DNA from 2 places in the Arthrobacter sp. UC242_113 genome. Region 2 is predicted to be linked to the other one. Evidence: predicted binding sites of a transcription regulator. Region 2 holds the regulator's gene; the other holds the start of a gene.

Region 1 (8,505 bases), 2.3 Mb from region 2:
CCGCTCTGGACGCTTCTGGGACAGGGCTTGGCGATACCCATAGCGCAGACAACTTCGGCCGGGCACACAGGGTGGGCCTGTGTACCCGGCCGTGTACCGGATCCGCCCGCTGGCGGATCCGGAGGTGGCTTACGCCGCCAGCGGCATCGCCTCATGGCGGGCCTCGACGACGAGCGACTGCCCGTCGACCGAGACGGCCACTTGGCCGCCGGACTGAAGGTGCGACGCCACGAACAGATCCGCGATCCGGTCGTCCAGCTCGCGCTGGATCACGCGGCGCATCGGCCGGGCTCCGTATTCGGGCTCGTAGCCTCGTTCGGCGATCCAGTCGACGGCCGTTTCGCTGACCTCGAGACTGATGCCCTGGGACTGCAGGCGGGCTTCCGTCTGGCTCAGCATCAGCCGAACGATCCGGCGGAGCTGCGCTTGGTCCAGCTTGCGGAACAGGACGATCTCGTCGATCCGGTTGAGGAACTCCGGCCGCATCGTCTCGCGCAGCCGGCTCAGAACCCGGTCCCGCAGCGCCTTCTCTGAGCCGAAGCCGTTGCCCTCGTCCGCCTTGGATACAAAGCCCATCGCGCCGCCCTTGCTGGCCAGGAACTCCGAGCCGAGGTTGGAGGTCATGATGATCACGGTGTTGCGGAAGTCCACCATGCGGCCCTGTCCGTCGGTTAGCCGCCCGTCGTCGAGCACCTGGAGCAGCAGGTTGAACACATCCGGGTGGGCCTTTTCCACTTCGTCGAGCAACACCACGGAGTACGGGTTACGACGGACGCGTTCGGTCAACTGCCCGGCTTCGCCGTAGCCCACGTAGCCCGGAGGGGCTCCGACCAGCCGGCTTACCGTGTGCCGTTCGCCGAACTCGCTCATGTCGAAGCGCACCATTGTATTCTCATCCCCGAACAACGACCCGGCCAGCGCCTTGGCGAGTTCGGTCTTGCCCACACCCGTCGGGCCGAGGAACAGGAAGCTGCCGACAGGCCTGTCCGCGTCCCCCATGCCGGTGCGGCTGCGCCGGACCGCCTTTGCGATCAGCGTCACGGCGTCGTCCTGCCCGACGATCTGCTGATGCAGTTCCTCCTCAAGCCTGGACAGGCGCTCCCTGTCGTCTTCTGTGAGCCGGCTGACTGGGATACCGGTGGACCGGGAGATGATCCCTGCGATCTCCGCTTCGCTGACGACGGCCTCGGCGCCTTCCGAAGCCCCAGGTGCACTGGAAATCGCAGCGGAGAGCTTCCCGTTCACTGCTTCGATCTCATCCCGCAGCCGCGAGGCCTCTTCATAGCGTTCCGTGGCGGCGGCGTCGTTCTTCGACTTTTCCAGGGTTGCGAGCTGCTCGCGAAGAACAGCCACGTCGGTCTGCGAGCCGAGTTTGATGCTCAGCCGCGCACCTGCCTGGTCGATTAGGTCGATGGCCTTGTCGGGCAGGAAACGGTCCGTCACATAGCGTGCGGAGAGTTCGACGGCGGCGCGGATTGCGTCGTCGGTGTAGCGGACGCCGTGGTGTTCCTCGTACCGTCCGCGCAGGCCGTCCAGGATCTGTACGGCGTCCTCGATGCTCGGCTCGCCGACCTGTACGGGCTGGAAGCGGCGTTCCAGTGCCGCGTCCTTCTCCACCTTTCGGTATTCGTTCAGCGTAGTGGCGCCGACGAGGTGAAGTTCACCGCGGGCCAAGCGCGGCTTCAAGATATTTCCTGCGTCCATGCCGCCTTCCCCCGCGCCGCCGGCTCCGATGACCGTGTGAAGTTCGTCGATGAACAGGATGATTTCCCTGGCGTGTGAATCGACCTCGTCCATCGCCTTGGTCAGCCGCTCCTCGAAGTCACCGCGGTACCGCGTTCCGGCCAGCATGGCCGGCAGATCCAGGGCAATGACGCGCTTTCCGCGGAGCTGTTCGGGCACAGCACCTGCGGTGATCGCCTGGGCCAGCCCTTCGAGGATCGCGGTCTTGCCCACGCCGGCTTCCCCGACCAGGACAGGGTTGTTCTTGGTGCGCCTGGCCAGGATCTCGATGGTCTGGTCGATCTCGGCGCTCCGGCCGATGACCGGGTCCAGGCGGCCCTCGCGAGCATGTGCCGTGAGGTCGCGGCCGTAGGTGTCCAGGGTCGGGGTGTCAGACCGGGCGGCAGCTGCCTGCGACAGCCCGGGCTCCGGGCCGGTCGGCGCGGCCCCACGCCGAGCGGATTGCTCGCGTGGACCGGACCGCAGGAACTCCGGCGTCACCCCGGCCGCGGCGAGCACCTGCCCGGCCGGGGCCTCCTGGTTGAGGACGAGCGCGAAGAACACGTGTTCGGGATCGATGTAGGTCGAGCCGAATGCCCGGGCAACCTGGTAGGCGTCGAGTAGGGCTCGCTGGGCTGACGGTGTCAGGGCCGGCGTCGTCTCCGCCCTGGCGGTTGCCTGCTCTGGGAGACGCTCCTCGGCCGCCATGGCGATGGCAGCAGGTGCCGCGCCTGCCTGGCGGATGTAGTCGGCGGCCGGTTCCCTTTCGACCATGACACGCAGGATGTGCAGCGCATCCACATGGATGTGACCATGCTGGGCGGCGAACTGTGCGGCACGCGCGAGCACGTCATGGGTGCGCCGGCTCAGCAGTCGGGTGATGTCCATCGGGTGCCCGGGGCCGGCGGCGCGTTGTCCCTGCAGGTAACGGGCAAGGAATTCGTCGAACGAGCCGTGGCCGGACTCGGCCGGTCCAAAAAATGCAGCCATGAAACCTCCGTAAAAAAGTTGAGTGTAGTTGACTCAACGTTGGGAAAACGGATTTATTCCCGCGTGTCAGCGGGCTCCCGGTTGTGTTCGGCTGCGGCGGATCACGGCGTCGGAGACTGCTACACCTACGAGTGGAAGCACGGCCCCCATAGCGGCAACGAAGGTCGGAAGAAGAAAGCTCAAATTTGCCAGGACCACCAAGCCTCCGACGCCGGCGAGATCAGATGGTTGGCGTTGGCCCAGTACCTGTCGAATAAAAAAGCCTCGGCCGGATCCACGCACCCCGGCCCAGCTGGACGAGGAGATAGCTCGCAGCAAAGAGCCAGCCGAAGGTGCCAAACGCTAAGCCGATTGAAGCGTTCATGAACAGTGTGACCAGCATGACGATCAGCAGCATCCACTGCACCTCAAGCCGCGAAGTGTTCAGCAATGTAGCGGCCCAGGTCGTGTACACCCACACCTTGTAGACGGCAAGAAGAAGCACAAATGTCGCACCGGCCCCCACCCACGAGTGATACTCCAGCAAATGGTGGGATAGCTGCGATAGCGCGAAGACAAAGACCAGATCGAAGAATAGCCCAAGGCTTGTAACCCGGTCTCCGGAGGTCGCGGAACGCATCAGCGACCTGGCACGGAACATCAGTATCCTCCACTGTGATAGGAGCGGACGGATGCCCCCTCCTGTTGTCGAAAGACTGACACGGTCAGCAGAGAGGTCAAGGGGGAACCCGGCAGAGACGTGGAACGGTGCACCGTCCGGCGGCGCCGTGGAGCCGGTACACGCTGCCTCGGCCTCTCGACAGATTCAATGGCCCCCGATTGAGTTCGGCCTTGATGCGGCGATTCGCCAGCAGCCCGTCCTCCTTTGCGCGGAACGTGCGGTTAACGCGGGCCAGCTTCTGCATCAGTAGCGCCCCTCTTGAGTGGCCGGTCCAGATACAGGCTATGTAGCGGTGCGGGGTCGTAGCCGGCGGGCATTATGTCCTTGACAATCACCAGTTCCAGTTCGTAGTCCACATCCTTGATCCGCTCCTTGACCGTGGCGTTCGCAGCGTCGCGGCGCACGTGGTCGGAGACCCGCGGTACGTCGGATGGAGCGCCGGAGCAGACCACCTTGATCTTTCCCTTGGCGAGGCAGTCGGCCTCCCACGATCACCGCGCCTTGCCGGCGCCTCGATGAACTTGCCCGTCCTGGCGCTGCGGTTCTCCCAATGCGCCACCAGGTCCGAGGCCAGCGCGGCAATCCGGTGACGCGAGGGCTTGGCCGCTGGAATGCCGGGCCCAAGCCCTCGCAGGTTAGGTTTAGTTGGCCAGTCCGACTTCCGGGAACCTGTTTAGCGTGGACGTAGCCCTCTTCCTGACCCGACGGGCGAATGTCTCCCGCCCCCGTACGGTTAGACGGCCGATGCTAGCGAAGGAGGTTCAGCGCCGCATTGACGATGGATGCTTCGTCGATGCCGTGGATCCGGTATGCGTCCTGTAGATCAGAGGACTGCCCGAAGTCCTTTACTCCCAGAGAGACTGTGCGGTCGCCTCGGGCTCCGGCCAGGAAGGACAAAGTGTGCGGGTGTCCGTCCTGGACCGTGACGAGGGGCGCGGGTGCGTGTCGTGGAAAGAGGCCGTCTATGATGTCGAATTCAATCGCCTTGGTTCCTTGGTTTAGCGAGTTGCGGCGCTGGAGGGATTCGAAGACCAGGTCAGGAGAGGTGAGGCAGACGACGCCGGCCATGATGCCAAGTGCCTTCAGCCGTGTGGCCGAGGCGATGACTTCGGGCATGATCGCTCCGACGCCGACCAGGGTGACCCTGTCCTCGACCGGGTCGTGGTCGCTCAGCCGGTACCCGCCGGCCACCGCGTGCCTGCGACGCCGCTCCAGCAGCAGCGCGTCCGTCGGCATGGCGGCCAGAGCCTGATCCAGTGGACGGGTGGTGAGCCGGAAGTAGGCTGAGCGTCCTCCGGGAATGCCGATCCTGCTCATGGCTTGGAGCATGCACCATTCCAGATCCTGGGCGAAGGCTGGCTCCCAGGCTGTGCACCCTGGCTGTTCCAATCCGATGGACGGGGTGGTGAGGGACTGGTGCGCGCCGCCCTCCGGTGCCAGGGTCACCCCTGACGGCGTCCCGATCAGGATGGACTGGCCCCCGGCGTACATGCCAAAGGACCATGGTTCGAGGGCGCGGGCCACGAACGGGTCGTAGATGGTGGCGAGAGGAATCAGCGGCTGGCCCCAGCGGCTCCAAGTCGTTCCGAGTTCGGAGACGAGGCCCACGAGGTTCGTTTCGGCGATGCCGAGTTCGATGTGTTGGCCGTGGGAGTTTTCAATCCAGCGGAGGACCCGTTCCGGGTAGTCCGCGAACCAGTCCTGGCGTTCCCCGACGGACCAGACTCCGGTTTTGTTGATCCAGCCGCCGAGGTTGGTGGAGGAGGCAACGTCGGGGCTGCAGGTGACGACACGGTGGGCCACCTCAGGGGCTGCCCTTTTCAGGTCGGAGAGGAACCGTCCCAGTGCGGCTTGGGTGGAAATTCTGTCGCCGTAGCCCCATGGCAGGGAAGCCGGGATCTGGAGGGGTGGGGCCAGTGCGGGTTGCCGGCGCTTGAGGCGGAGGGATGCCTGGGTGCAGGCCCGTTCTTCGACCGTGCCCGGCTGAAATTTGCACCATGGATCGTCAAGGTCCATCCCGGAGATCGCCGCCAGTGTTTCCATCTGATCTCTGGACAGCAGCGCTGAGTGGTTGTTCGGATGTCCTTCGGTGGCAAGGCCGCGGCCCTTAATCGTGTAGGCAAAGATGACGGTGGGCCGGGTGGGGTCGACCTCGTTGTAAGTATCGAGCAGCAGTCCGATGTCGTGTCCGCCGAGATCACGTACCGCCACAGCCTGTTCCCCTGCGGTGAGCGAACTGAGCAGGGTTTCCATGGCCGGGGTTGAACCGCTGGCGCGCAGACGGTCGAAGACCTCCGAGTCGGGGGAGCGGAGCAGCCGCTGGTATTCCTCGTTGGACATGGTCTCCAGCCGGCGGCGTAGATCCACACCGCCGGGACGAGTGAAGAGTTCCTGCACACGGGTTCCCCACTTCCGGGTCAGGACCTGCCAGCCGGCGGCTTCAAACATGCCCCGCAGGCGCATGATCTGGGAATCTGGTACCACCCGGTCCAATGACTGCCGGTTCAGATCGACGATCCAGAGCAATTCGCCGAGCTGCGCCACCGCCGGGTCGGCGACAGCTTCCCAGATGGCGCCTTCGTCCAGTTCGGCGTCACCCAGAAGCCCGATAAAGCGGCCGGACTTGCGGGATTCAGCGTACCTGTCGCTGACGAAGCGGTGTGACATGGCGGCCCAGATGGTGGCCGTGGCCCCGATACCCACACTCCCGGTGGAAAAGTCCACCGTGTCAGGATCCTTTGACCGGCTGGGGTAACTCTGCAGGCCGCCCTGCTGCCGAAGTGTGCTGAGTTTGTTTTCGTCCAAGTCGCCCAGGAGGTAATTGATGGCGTGCAGGACAGGGGAGGCGTGGGGTTTGACTGATACGCGGTCCGCCTCGGTCAGCTCGGAGAACCAGAGGGAGGTCATAATTTCAACCATGGAGGCGCTGGAGGCCTGATGGCCGCCGACCTTGATGCCGCTGGTGTTGGCCCGTCCGCGGTTGGCGGCGTCTACGATTGCGGCGGCTGTCCAGCGCACCCGCCGGGCGATACTCTCCAGGACTGCTGTCCCGAACGCTGCATCCTCAGGGCCCGCGGTGTCCGGGCGCGCTGTTGTGGTCTGAAAATCTTCCACCCTCATGATGGTCTCCTGTACAAGTAGGCGTTCCACGCCGAATTTTGGTCCGTCGGCGATGGATAGGGAACACGGTCTGCAGTTTCCGATGGATTGTGTTCTTCGCCCACGGACGGGCCGGTGTGGGCCGTCCGTGGGCGGTGCAACGACGGGTTTGGTCACGAGCGCCGTATGCGCCCTCCTTGAAGGCTGAAGCCATCCCAGGCAGGCCCCCGACGATGAGGGCAATGCCCTGCTTCCTCCTGCGGCGAAATAGCATGCCCCAGCGACGAACGCCTCCGGATGTTCGTCAGGGCACCAGGATGGCCCGGCCGCGCACTTTGCCCGCGTTGAGGTCGCTGATCGCCTGTTGGAAGTCGTCGAGGGCGTATTTCTGGGTATGAAGGGTGACGGCACCCCGCGCCGCCAAGGCCATCAGGTCCTGAAGGTCGTTGTAGGAGCCGACGAGGTTGCCGATGATGTTGATCTCGGCTGAGACGATGTCGATGGTAGGGACGTCGATGTTCTCGCCGTAGCCCACCACATAGTAGTCCCCGGCCTTGCGCAACATGGCAAGGCCTTGGGCGGTCGCGCCACCTTCGCCAACGAAGTCGATGAGGGCCTCCGCCCCATGACCGCCGGTGAGGGCAAAGACCTGCTCGACCTGTGACCCGTCAGCCAGGACGCCCTCGTGTGCTCCGATCTTCTTGGCCAGCTCCAAGGCGGCAGGGTTTCGGTCTACAACGATGATGCGGGCCGGTGTTAGCGCTGTGAGGACTTGGATTCCGATGTGGCCCAGCCCTCCGGCGCCGATGACAACGCATGTGTCCCTTGCGGTCAGCCTCTTAGCCGCCTTTGCGGCCGCGTGATAGGCGGTAAGGCCGGCATCGGCCAGGGCCGCGACGTCGGCGGGTTCCAGGGAGTCGTCGATTTTTACCACGGAGCGGGCGGATGTCAGCAGGTATTCGGCGTATCCGCCGTGGGTGTCGATACCAGGGAACTTGCTCTGCTCGCAGTGCACGTCGTCCCCGGAACGGCAGGCCCGGCACAGGCCGCACGTGATGAGGGGGTGCAGGATGACTTTGTCGCCTTCCTCAACGTTGGTGACGGCGCTTCCGGTGGCGTGCACCCAGCCCGCGTTCTCGTGCCCGATCGTGTATGGCAGCTCAACCTGAGACTTCTCGGCCCACTGGCCCTCCAGGATGTGCAGGTCGGTGCGGCAGACACCGGCTCCGCCAATTTTGACTACGACGTCCAGCGGCCCGGCCACCTCCGGGATGGGTGCCTCGGTCATTTTCAGGCCTTCGTGGTAGCCGACCACCTGGACGGCCCGCATCGTATTCATCGGGTGTTCTCCTTGACTGTGAGGGAAAGAAGGTTGTGGTGATCTGCCGGTTCCGCCCCGTCCGGCCGGTCGGTCTGGTCCGCGCCCGAGCCGGCGTAGCGGGTTCGCAGCAGGCCGCGGCAGAAATGGGCGTTCCCGTCAATGGATATGCGCGTGGAACGCGCCCGCCGCAACGCCATCGGCACTTTGTCCGGCGGGTAGGGGATGTTGTTATGGTCAACGAGGACGACGGCGGAAGGTTGCGCCGGCAGCCCAAGCGCCGTCCGCCGTCGTACTAGAGCGTCTTTGGTCCGGCCGGCGGGCAGGTCACCAAGCCGCACCGTCCCGACGCTCTCTTCTGCCAGTGTGGGATCGGCCCGCAGCAGTTCGGTGAGGCAGCGCTCCATCGCGGCGGTGTGCGCTTTGCGGCGGAACGTCCACCGCAGCTCCTCCAGGCTGTCCTCCGCTTCGTGGCCGAAGGTGCCGCAGTATCCTGCGTCGGCCGCGAGGCCGGCGTTGATGAGGTCGGAGTCGTGGTGGTCATCGAGCTCGACCACCACCTTCGCCACCCCGGGCAGCGCCGAGATCACGTCCTTGCTGTCGGACGCCATCAGGTAGGCGAAGTTCGGCGAGCAGAATGACGTCGGCAGACGCAGGTGCACGGTCACCACGGCGCCGGCCAGGGAGCCGGTGATCTCGAGGGAACGGACGAAGC
Region 2 (8,505 bases):
GTCATCTCCGGAACGGTGCTCTTCTGGGGCAGCGTTTGGGCGCTCGGAAGCCGCCACTATGTCCGCGACGGACTGATCTCCCTGGCTCTGGCGCTCCTGACCTTCTACGGCTTCTACCTCGGCCTGGGCATTGCCCTTCCCGCCGGGCTCCTTGAAGGGATTCTCTAGATGGACGTCCTGTCCTCACTCATGGACGGGTTCGCGACCGCGCTGACCCCCATGAACCTCCTGTACGCCCTGATCGGCGTCATCCTGGGCACCGCCGTCGGCGTCCTGCCGGGGATCGGCCCGGCCATGACCGTGGCACTGCTGCTCCCGGTGGCCACCGTCCTTGAACCGACCAGCGCTTTCATCATGTTTGCCGGCATCTACTACGGCGGGATGTTCGGCGGTTCCACCACCTCGATCCTGCTCAACACCCCCGGTGAATCGTCCTCGGTGATCACCGCCATCGAGGGCAACCTGATGGCAAAGGCCGGCAAGGCGGCCCAGGCATTGGCGACGGCCGCCATCGGCTCGTTCGTCGCCGGCGCCATCGGCACCTCGCTCCTTGTGGTCTTCGCGCCGATCGTGGTGCAGTTCGCCGTGAGCCTTGGCGCCCCAAGCTACTTCGCCATCATGGTCCTGTCCCTGCTCGCCGTCACCGCCGTCCTGGGCTCGTCCAAGCTGCGCGGCTTCGCGTCCCTCGGACTCGGCCTGGCAATCGGCCTCGTCGGCCTCGACTTCGTCTCCGGCCAGGCCCGCCTCACCTTCGGCCTGCCGCTGCTCTCCGACGGCCTCGACGTCGTCGTGATCGCCGTGGCGATCTTCGCCGTCGGTGAAGCCCTGTGGGTGGCGGCGCACCTGCGCCGCACCCCGCTGCAGATCATCCCGGTCGGCAGGCCCTGGATGGGCAAGCAGGACTGGAAGCGGTCCTGGAAGCCGTGGCTGCGCGGCACTGCCCTCGGTTTCCCCTTCGGCGCGCTGCCGGCCGGCGGCGCCGAGATCCCCACCTTCCTCTCCTACGTGACCGAGAAGCGGCTCTCCAAGCACCCCGAGGAGTTCGGCAAGGGCGCCATCGAAGGCGTCGCCGGGCCCGAAGCAGCCAACAACGCGGCCGCAGCCGGCACCCTGACCCCGATGCTGGCCCTGGGGCTGCCGACCAACGCCACCGCCGCCGTCATGCTGGCCGCGTTCACCCAGTTCGGCATCCAGCCGGGGCCGCTGCTGTTCCAAAACGAGGGTCCGCTGGTCTGGGCGTTGATCGCCAGCCTGTTCATCGGCAACTTCCTGCTGCTGTTGGTCAACCTCCCCCTGGCCCCGGTCTGGGCGAAGCTGCTCCGACTGCCGCGCCCCTACCTGTACGCCGGCATCCTCTTTTTCGCCACGCTGGGCGCCTACTCGGTGAACCTGCAGGCGTTCGACCTGATGCTCCTGCTGGTCCTGGGCGCCCTCGGCTTCATGATGCGCCGCTACGGGCTGCCCGTCCTGCCGCTCATCCTCGGCGTAATCCTGGGGCCTCGCCTCGAAAAGCAGCTCCGCCAGGCGCTGCAGCTGAGCGCCGGCGACGTGTCCGGCCTCTGGAACGAACCGATCGCCGTCGTGGTTTACGTCATCGTGGCACTGGTACTCCTCTGGCCGCTGGCGGCACGGATCTGGCGTGCCCGGCGTCCCCGGACTGGCGGACTCGTCGTGGCCGGCGGACCCGCTGTGGACGGGCCCGCTGCCGGACCCGCTGCCGCGCCCTCAGTCGAGGCGCCTGCCGTTCAGGGACACCCTGTTGAGGGACTCCCTGTTGACGCATCCGCTGCTGAGGCACCCGCTGACCGGGGGCCTGATGCAGGCCGCCGCCGCGCGGACGCCACCCATGCCAACCACGGACAGGAGAAATCGTGAGCATCATTGTCGGCTATATCCCCACGGCCGAGGGGACCGCAGCCCTGGACCGGGCCATCACCGAGGCGCAGAAGAGCCAGAGCCGGCTGGTCATCATCAACTCCTCCCGGGGAGACGCCATCGTTGACAAGCGCTACGCCCAGGCTGAGGACATCTCCGCATTGACGGAGCGGCTGGACCGGGAAGGGATCGAGCATCTGGTCCTGCAGCCGGTGCGCGGCAACGACGCGGCCAACGAGGTGCTGGACGCGGCGGAGAAGTACCGGGCTGAACTCATTGTGATCGGCCTCCGGCGCCGCACTCCCGTGGGCAAGCTGATCATGGGCAGTGCTGCACAGCAGATCCTGCTGGAGGCAGCCTGCCCGGTGCTGGCCGTCAAGGCCAGCTAGCCCCATAACCAGGCACCACTCGACTAGCCTCAAGAGGCAGGGGCCCGCACCGGCGGGTTTCTGCCTCTTTTGGTCTCAAGGCAGAAGGACAGCATGCACCAGCTCGCGATTCTCGACGACTACCAGCGCGTGGCGCACAGCTTTGCCGACTGGAGTTCCCTCGAACAGCGTGGCGTCGACGTCACGGTGGTCAACCAGCACCTCGCCACTGAAGCGGAGGTTGTGGAAACGCTGCAGGACGCCAGCATCATCATTGCCATGCGGGAGCGAACCCCCTTTCCCGCCCGGATCCTCGAAAAGCTGCCCCGGCTGAAACTGCTGGTCACCACCGGCGCCGCCAATGCCTCGATCGACGTGGAAGCAGCTTCACGGCTGGGGATCACCGTCTGCGGAACGGGCGGCTCCCCCACGGCCGCGCCCGAACTGACGTGGGCACTGCTGCTGGCGTTTCCCCGGAACCTGACACAGGAGGAAGCCTGCCTGCGCGACGGGCGCTGGCAGACGGGCGTCGGCTTCGAACTGTCCGGCAAGACCCTTGGAATTGTGGGGCTGGGGAAAATCGGAACGCGCATCGCCGGCTACGGTCGTGCCTTCGGGATGGACGTGCTGGCCTGGAGCCAGAACCTCACCGACGAGGCTGCTGCTGCGGCAAGCGCCCGGAAGGTCGGCAAAGATGAGTTGTTCCGGGAGTCCGATGTCGTGTCCCTGCATCTGCGGCTGTCGCCGCGTTCTGAGGGAATAGTCGGTGAACGTGAACTGCGGCTGCTTGGCCCGGACGGCGTGCTGGTGAATACTGCCCGCGGTCCCCTGGTGGACCAGCAGGCGCTGGTCACCGCACTGCATGAGGGCTGGATCCGCGGGGCGGCGCTCGACGTGTTCGACCAGGAACCGCTGCCCGCCGGCCATCCCCTCCTCGATGCGCCCAGGACCCTGCTGTCACCGCACCTGGGATACGTGACCGACGCCAGCTACCGGGCCTTCTTCAGCGGCGCGCTCGAGGACGTCACGGCGTGGCTGGACGGCTCGCCGATCCGGGTGCTCACCCCCAACTAAGTAGCAGCTCAGGGCGTTCCTAGCCCTGAGAACGCCCTGTTCTGCTACCTAGTTGACCATTTAGCCGTCGAGCCGTCACGGTGCCGGCGTCGCCGTCGACCTTAACCTGCTGTCCGCTGGACACACGCTGGGTAGCCACGCCCGTTCCCAGGACGGCGGGGATCCCGTACTCCCGGGCGACGATCGAGCTGTGGCTCAGGGGACCGCCAACGTCCGTGACCACGCCGGCCGCCATCGCGAACAGCGGTGTCCAGGCGGGGGTGGTCATGCGTGCCACCAGCACCTCGCCCGGCTGCATGCTGGCGAAGTCGTCGGGGCCGTGCAGCAGCCGGGCCGGTGCGGTGACGTGTCCGGAGCTGGCGCCGACGCCGGTGATGACGTCCCCCGCCTGTTGCTGGGTTCGTGCGGGCATCATGCTGCCAAAAGCGCGTTCCATCCAGCGGCTTTCGGGCAGCAGCTGCGGGGCCGCGGCTTTCCGCTGGCCCCGCCACAGCATCTTGCGCTGCTCAACGGCCTCTGCCCGCACGGGCCGGTCCGTGCCGGTGATGGCCGCGCCGGGCGTAGCCAGCCCGAAATCGATGGCGTTGCGGAGTTCATCGAGACGGAGCCAGAAGATGTCGGACGGTGCGGCGATGACGCCCGAGGCCGTGAGCCGCTCCCCCAGTTCCAGCAGCATCCGGCGCATCAGCGGCCAGGCCAGTCCGACGTCGGCGAGTGCGTCCTCACGAACGGGCGCCGCTTTCTGCGCCCAGCGCAGCAACCTGCGGAAGACTGCTCGACGGCGCGGCCCCAGCCTGGCACTGATCAGCCGGCACTGCTCCTCCCGCCTGTCGGCAGACCGCTGCTGGCGCTCGTGCGGATCCTTCCCCTGCCCCCGCACGAAGTACCTCAGGGTCTCGAGCAGGGCGGAGGGGTCATCGGCCGGCACAGGATTGACGAAGTCAAGGTTGTAAACGGCGTGCCCGTAGCGGTCCAAATGCCGCTGAAGGCGGGAACGCCACTCATCCCACTGGCCCTGATCCACCCCCGCCGGAGGCGTGCCGCTCCGGAGAGCTTCGGCGATGCCGGCCGCTGATCCCTCCGTGATGGCCGAGGCAAGCGGCGGCCTTTCGCGCGTCCACACCGCCAGGTCGTACAGGGACTTCTCTGCGCGGATGGGCTCGCTGTCATAACCGATGAGGAAGACCTCCGCGGACGGGTCCCCGGGCCGCCGGACGAGCTTGTCGTAGTAGCTCCGGAACATGATCTCGCTGGTGGCCGCGATAGGGATGATGGACTGCACGGCGGTGTAGTAGGCAGCGCCCGCGTCCAGCAGCGCAGAAATGCCCTCCAGCAGTTCGGGAGCAGGACGGTCCGACGGCGGTTTGGCCGCCCAATACTTCACGAGCCCGCGGTACTTCGGGTGCGAGTGGTCGCGCCATCCCTTGATGCCCATGTTGGCCTTGCCCTGGGCAAGCGCCCGCATAGCCGTCAGCGACTTGCCCATGACCCGCCGCATTCCGGCGTTGTTGTAGTAGTAGTACGCGTAGCCGTTGACCGTGGGCAGCGAGACGTCACCGGGCCGCACCACGCTCTTGCCGAATGCCTCGTTGAACAGGGCGTTCAGCGAGCGCACCACGGCACCGTCGATGAGGTCGGCGAAGAGGGGCGACAACGGGTCCGGCAGCTGCTCGACGATGCTGGCCCGGAAGTACATCCCGTTCGGATAGGGCAGCGGCCACTCCGTCGGAGCATCGGCCGAGGGCTCAGGCAGCGCGGTGATGGGACGGGCCTGCAGGATGAAGAAATCCCCTGCCGCCTGCGCCCACTCGATGTCCTGGGGCACCCCGAAATGCTGCGCAATGGCCGTTCCCTGCCGGGCCAGCGCGGCCGCCGCGTCGTCCCCGAGGACCGGCTCCCGGCGCTTCTCTTCGGGGACCGGCTGTTCCCTGGTGCCGGTTCCGTCGTAGACCGTCATGACGTCTTTGTCCGCCGTCCGGCGCTGCGCTACCCGGCCCGTCGCGGCATCCAGTATGACATCGTCCGTGGTGACGGCCCCGCTGACCACTGATTCACCCAGCCCCCACGCGGCGCTGATCACTACCTCGTCGCGGCGGCCGGTGGCGGGGTTGGCGGTGAACAGCACACCGGCGGCCCCGGCGTCGACCATCTCCTGGATCACCACCGCAAGGCGCACCGTGGACGGATCAAAGCCGTTCCGTACGCGGTACGCCATGGCGCGCGCATTCCACAGCGACGCCCAGCAGTCGATGACGGCGGCGGCGACGGCGTCTGGCCCGGTGACGTTCAGATATGTGTCCTGCTGGCCGGCGAAGCTGGCCGAGGCGAGGTCCTCCGCGGTGGCCGAGGAGCGCACCGCAACCCGCGCGGCGTAATCGCCGCTGGACTCTGCACCGTCCTCTTCGCCCAGGTCCGCCGCCTGGTGGCTCAGCCGCCCGTACGCAGCACGGAGTTCGGCGCCAATCTCCTCGGGCATCGTGCTCTCGGCGAACAGGGAACGGATTTGCCGCGCGGCGGCCTCGTAGTCGTCGTTCGAAGCGTCGGCGGGAAGGGCGGCGAACTCGAGGATGCGGCCGGCGATCCCGTTGGCGTTGACGAAGTCCTGGTAGGCCGGCGTGGTGAGTACAAAGCCGGACGGCACCGGAAAACCGGCCCGGGCCAGCTCCCCGAGGTTGGCGCCCTTGCCGCCTGCCTCGTCCACATCGCTGCGTCCCAGCTGGTCAAAGTCCTTGATGTAGGTCATGACCCCGCCGTCCCTTCTGCACGGGAGCCGGGGACCGCGGCATCGCGGCTGGTGACCGGGTCTAGCGCTGCACCCTATTTTGGCACTGCACGTAATTCTGGCAATGGGGAAGGCCAGCGGGAATGGCTACCTAGGGAGCCGGCTAGAGGTCGCCACGCGGGCGCCACACCACTACGGCCTGCGAACGGGGCCGGGGGCGTTGGCCGCGCGCCAAACTCACCACATCGCCGGCGGTGCCGGCGGCGAAGATCCGGGATTCCAGCGGCTCACGACGGCGGGCCAGTTCGTCGGTCAGTTCGGCCACCCGGTGCTGCAGGGCAGCAACCTGGTTTTCGAGTTCCAGGATGCGTTTGATCCCCTCGAGCGAGACGCCCTCATGGGATAGCCGCTGCACTTCACGGAGCCGGTTCACGTCCCGCTGGGAGTAGCGGCGGGACTTGCCCGGCGCCCGGCTGGGCGAGACGATGCCCAGCCGGTCGTACTGGCGCAGTGTCTGCGGGTGCATGTCGGCGAGCTCGGCGGCCACCGAGATGACGAAGATCGGCTGATCGAAGTTGATTTCCACGGCCGGCACCCGTCGCTAAAGCCGGGCCTTGGCTGCCAGGCCCTGGCGGACGTCCGCACCGGTGGTGGCGGCCGCAAATGCTTTCACGGCCTCCTCGGCTTCCTTGCTCAGGTTCTGTGGTACGGCGACGTCGATGGTCACCAGCAGGTCACCGGTAGCCTTCGACGTCTTTACGCCGCGGCCCTTTACCCGGAGCGTGCGCCCCGACGGAGTGCCGGCGGGAACGCGGACCCGGACGTGTTCGCCGTCGATCGTGGGAACTTCGATGTCGGCGCCCAAAGCAGCTTCGGGGAAGCTGACGGGCACGTGGATCCGGAGGTTGTCGCCGTCGCGGGTGTAAAAGTCATGGGGCTTGACGTTGACGGTGACCAGCAGGTCGCCGTTGCCCGCCGGGCCGTACTGGCCCTTGCCGCGGACGCGCACCTTCTGGCCGTCCTTGATGCCCGCGGGCACCCGGACATCGATGACCTCGCCGTCCGGTTCACGCAGCCCGATGGTGGTGCCGCGGATGGACCCGGCGAAGGAGATACTGGTGCTGGCCGTCCGGTCGGCACCCTTCTGCGGGGCGCGCTGGTAGCCGGTCTGGCCGCCCCCGAAGCCGCCGCCGAACAGGTCAGCGAACTCGGGCGGTATGCCCCCAGCGGTGCTGAACCCGCCGGAGTGCCGGCCGCCGCCGCCGGTGAACAGGCCTCCGAAGAGGTCCTCGAAGCCGCCGTTCGCGGTGCTGCCCGCGGTGTGCGGGGCAAAGCGCGCGCCGCCGCCCATGGCCCGGATGGCGTCATACTGCTGCCGCTCATCAGCATCCGACAGCACGGAGTACGCCTCGGAAATGTCCTTGAACTTCTTCTCCGCAGCAGTATCCCCGGAGTTCGTATCAGGGTGGAACTGCCGAGCGAGCTTCCGGTAAGCCTTCTTGATGTCAGCGTCGGAAGCGTCCTTGGCAACACCAAGGATCTTATAAAAGTCCTTGTCCACCCAGTCCTGGCTAGCCAATGGCGTTTCCTTTCAAATCGTGCAGAGTTCGCTACGCAGATGTTTGTTCACTCACTTTAGGCGAGCAACACGCTGGCGCGGAGGCCGGATAGGGGGCGGCGGTGTGGAGTGCACCGCCCCCTATCCGGCGTAGCGCCGAAGGTGGCCAAACGTCAGGCAGGGACCGCGACGATTACCTGTGCAGCCCGGAGGACCCGCTCGCCTGACTTGTAGCCGGAGCGGAGCACCTGGCTGACGGTGTCAACCTCGATATCATCGCCGGGCTGCTGAATGAGGGCCTCGTGGATGGTTGGATCGAACTCCACGCCGGTCTCATCGATGCGGGTCAGGCCGTACGTCTTCAGCGCGTTCTCCAGCTTGGTGGCGATCGCGGCGAACGGGCCGTCCGCGAGGTCACCGTGCTGGCGGGCGGCGTCGACGTCGTCAAGCACCGGCAGCAGGGAGTTCAGGACGCCGATGACGGCCATCTCCCCTGCCACGGCGCGGTCGCGTTCAACGCGCTTGCGGTAGTTGACATACTCGGCCTGCAGGCGGAGCAGATCGTTCTTCAGCTCCGCCGCCTCGGCACCGGTGGTGGAGCCTGTCGAAACCCCCTGCGCCACGGACTCCTCGGCGGGCACCTCGACCTGGTTGAGGATTTCCTCAGCCTGGGCGAGGGCGTCGCCGTCGGAATCCGCCGAAGCGCCGGCTTCCGGTGCAGAGGGCTGTCCGCCCTCCGGGTGCCGGGCCTCACCGGTCACCGGGTCCACCTTGCGGTGGTCCCGGATGACCGGCTCATCGCGGTTGCTGCCCTGGTCTCGGGAAGAGTTGTGCTCTTCTTCGTTACCGTGATGCGGCATGGTTACTTCTTCTCTTCTTCGTCGACGATTTCGGCGTCGACGATATCT

The links. The regulator HspR, encoded in region 2, represses chaperone genes until heat shock. The targets are predictions, from matches to a motif close to AAGTTGAGTCNNNNNGACTCAACTT.
Region 1: the regulator HspR is predicted to act here: its motif matches at 2,728-2,752, upstream of ACHMXB_RS04860 (ATP-dependent Clp protease ATP-binding subunit).

Annotation. Positions count from the first base shown of each region.
Region 1 is NZ_CP171968.1:1,079,294-1,087,798, forward strand. It holds gene ACHMXB_RS04855 (hypothetical protein) at 1-41, opposite strand, end outside; gene ACHMXB_RS04860 (ATP-dependent Clp protease ATP-binding subunit) at 130-2,712, opposite strand; gene ACHMXB_RS04865 (low temperature requirement protein A) at 2,933-3,352, opposite strand; partial or broken gene ACHMXB_RS04870 (UvrB domain 3-containing protein) at 3,561-3,959, opposite strand; gene ACHMXB_RS04875 (transketolase-like TK C-terminal-containing protein) at 4,121-6,493, opposite strand; gene ACHMXB_RS04880 (NAD(P)-dependent alcohol dehydrogenase) at 6,777-7,811, opposite strand; gene ACHMXB_RS04885 (metal-sulfur cluster assembly factor) at 7,808-8,505, opposite strand, start outside.
Region 2 is NZ_CP171968.1:3,437,934-3,446,438, forward strand. It holds gene ACHMXB_RS15715 (tripartite tricarboxylate transporter TctB family protein) at 1-168, shown strand, start outside; gene ACHMXB_RS15720 (tripartite tricarboxylate transporter permease) at 169-1,875, shown strand; gene ACHMXB_RS15725 (universal stress protein) at 1,872-2,264, shown strand; gene ACHMXB_RS15730 (D-2-hydroxyacid dehydrogenase family protein) at 2,358-3,317, shown strand; gene ACHMXB_RS15735 (PEP/pyruvate-binding domain-containing protein) at 3,337-6,060, opposite strand; gene ACHMXB_RS15740 (heat shock protein transcriptional repressor HspR) at 6,203-6,625, opposite strand; gene ACHMXB_RS15745 (DnaJ C-terminal domain-containing protein) at 6,641-7,618, opposite strand; gene ACHMXB_RS15750 (nucleotide exchange factor GrpE) at 7,771-8,457, opposite strand; gene dnaK (molecular chaperone DnaK) at 8,460-8,505, opposite strand, start outside.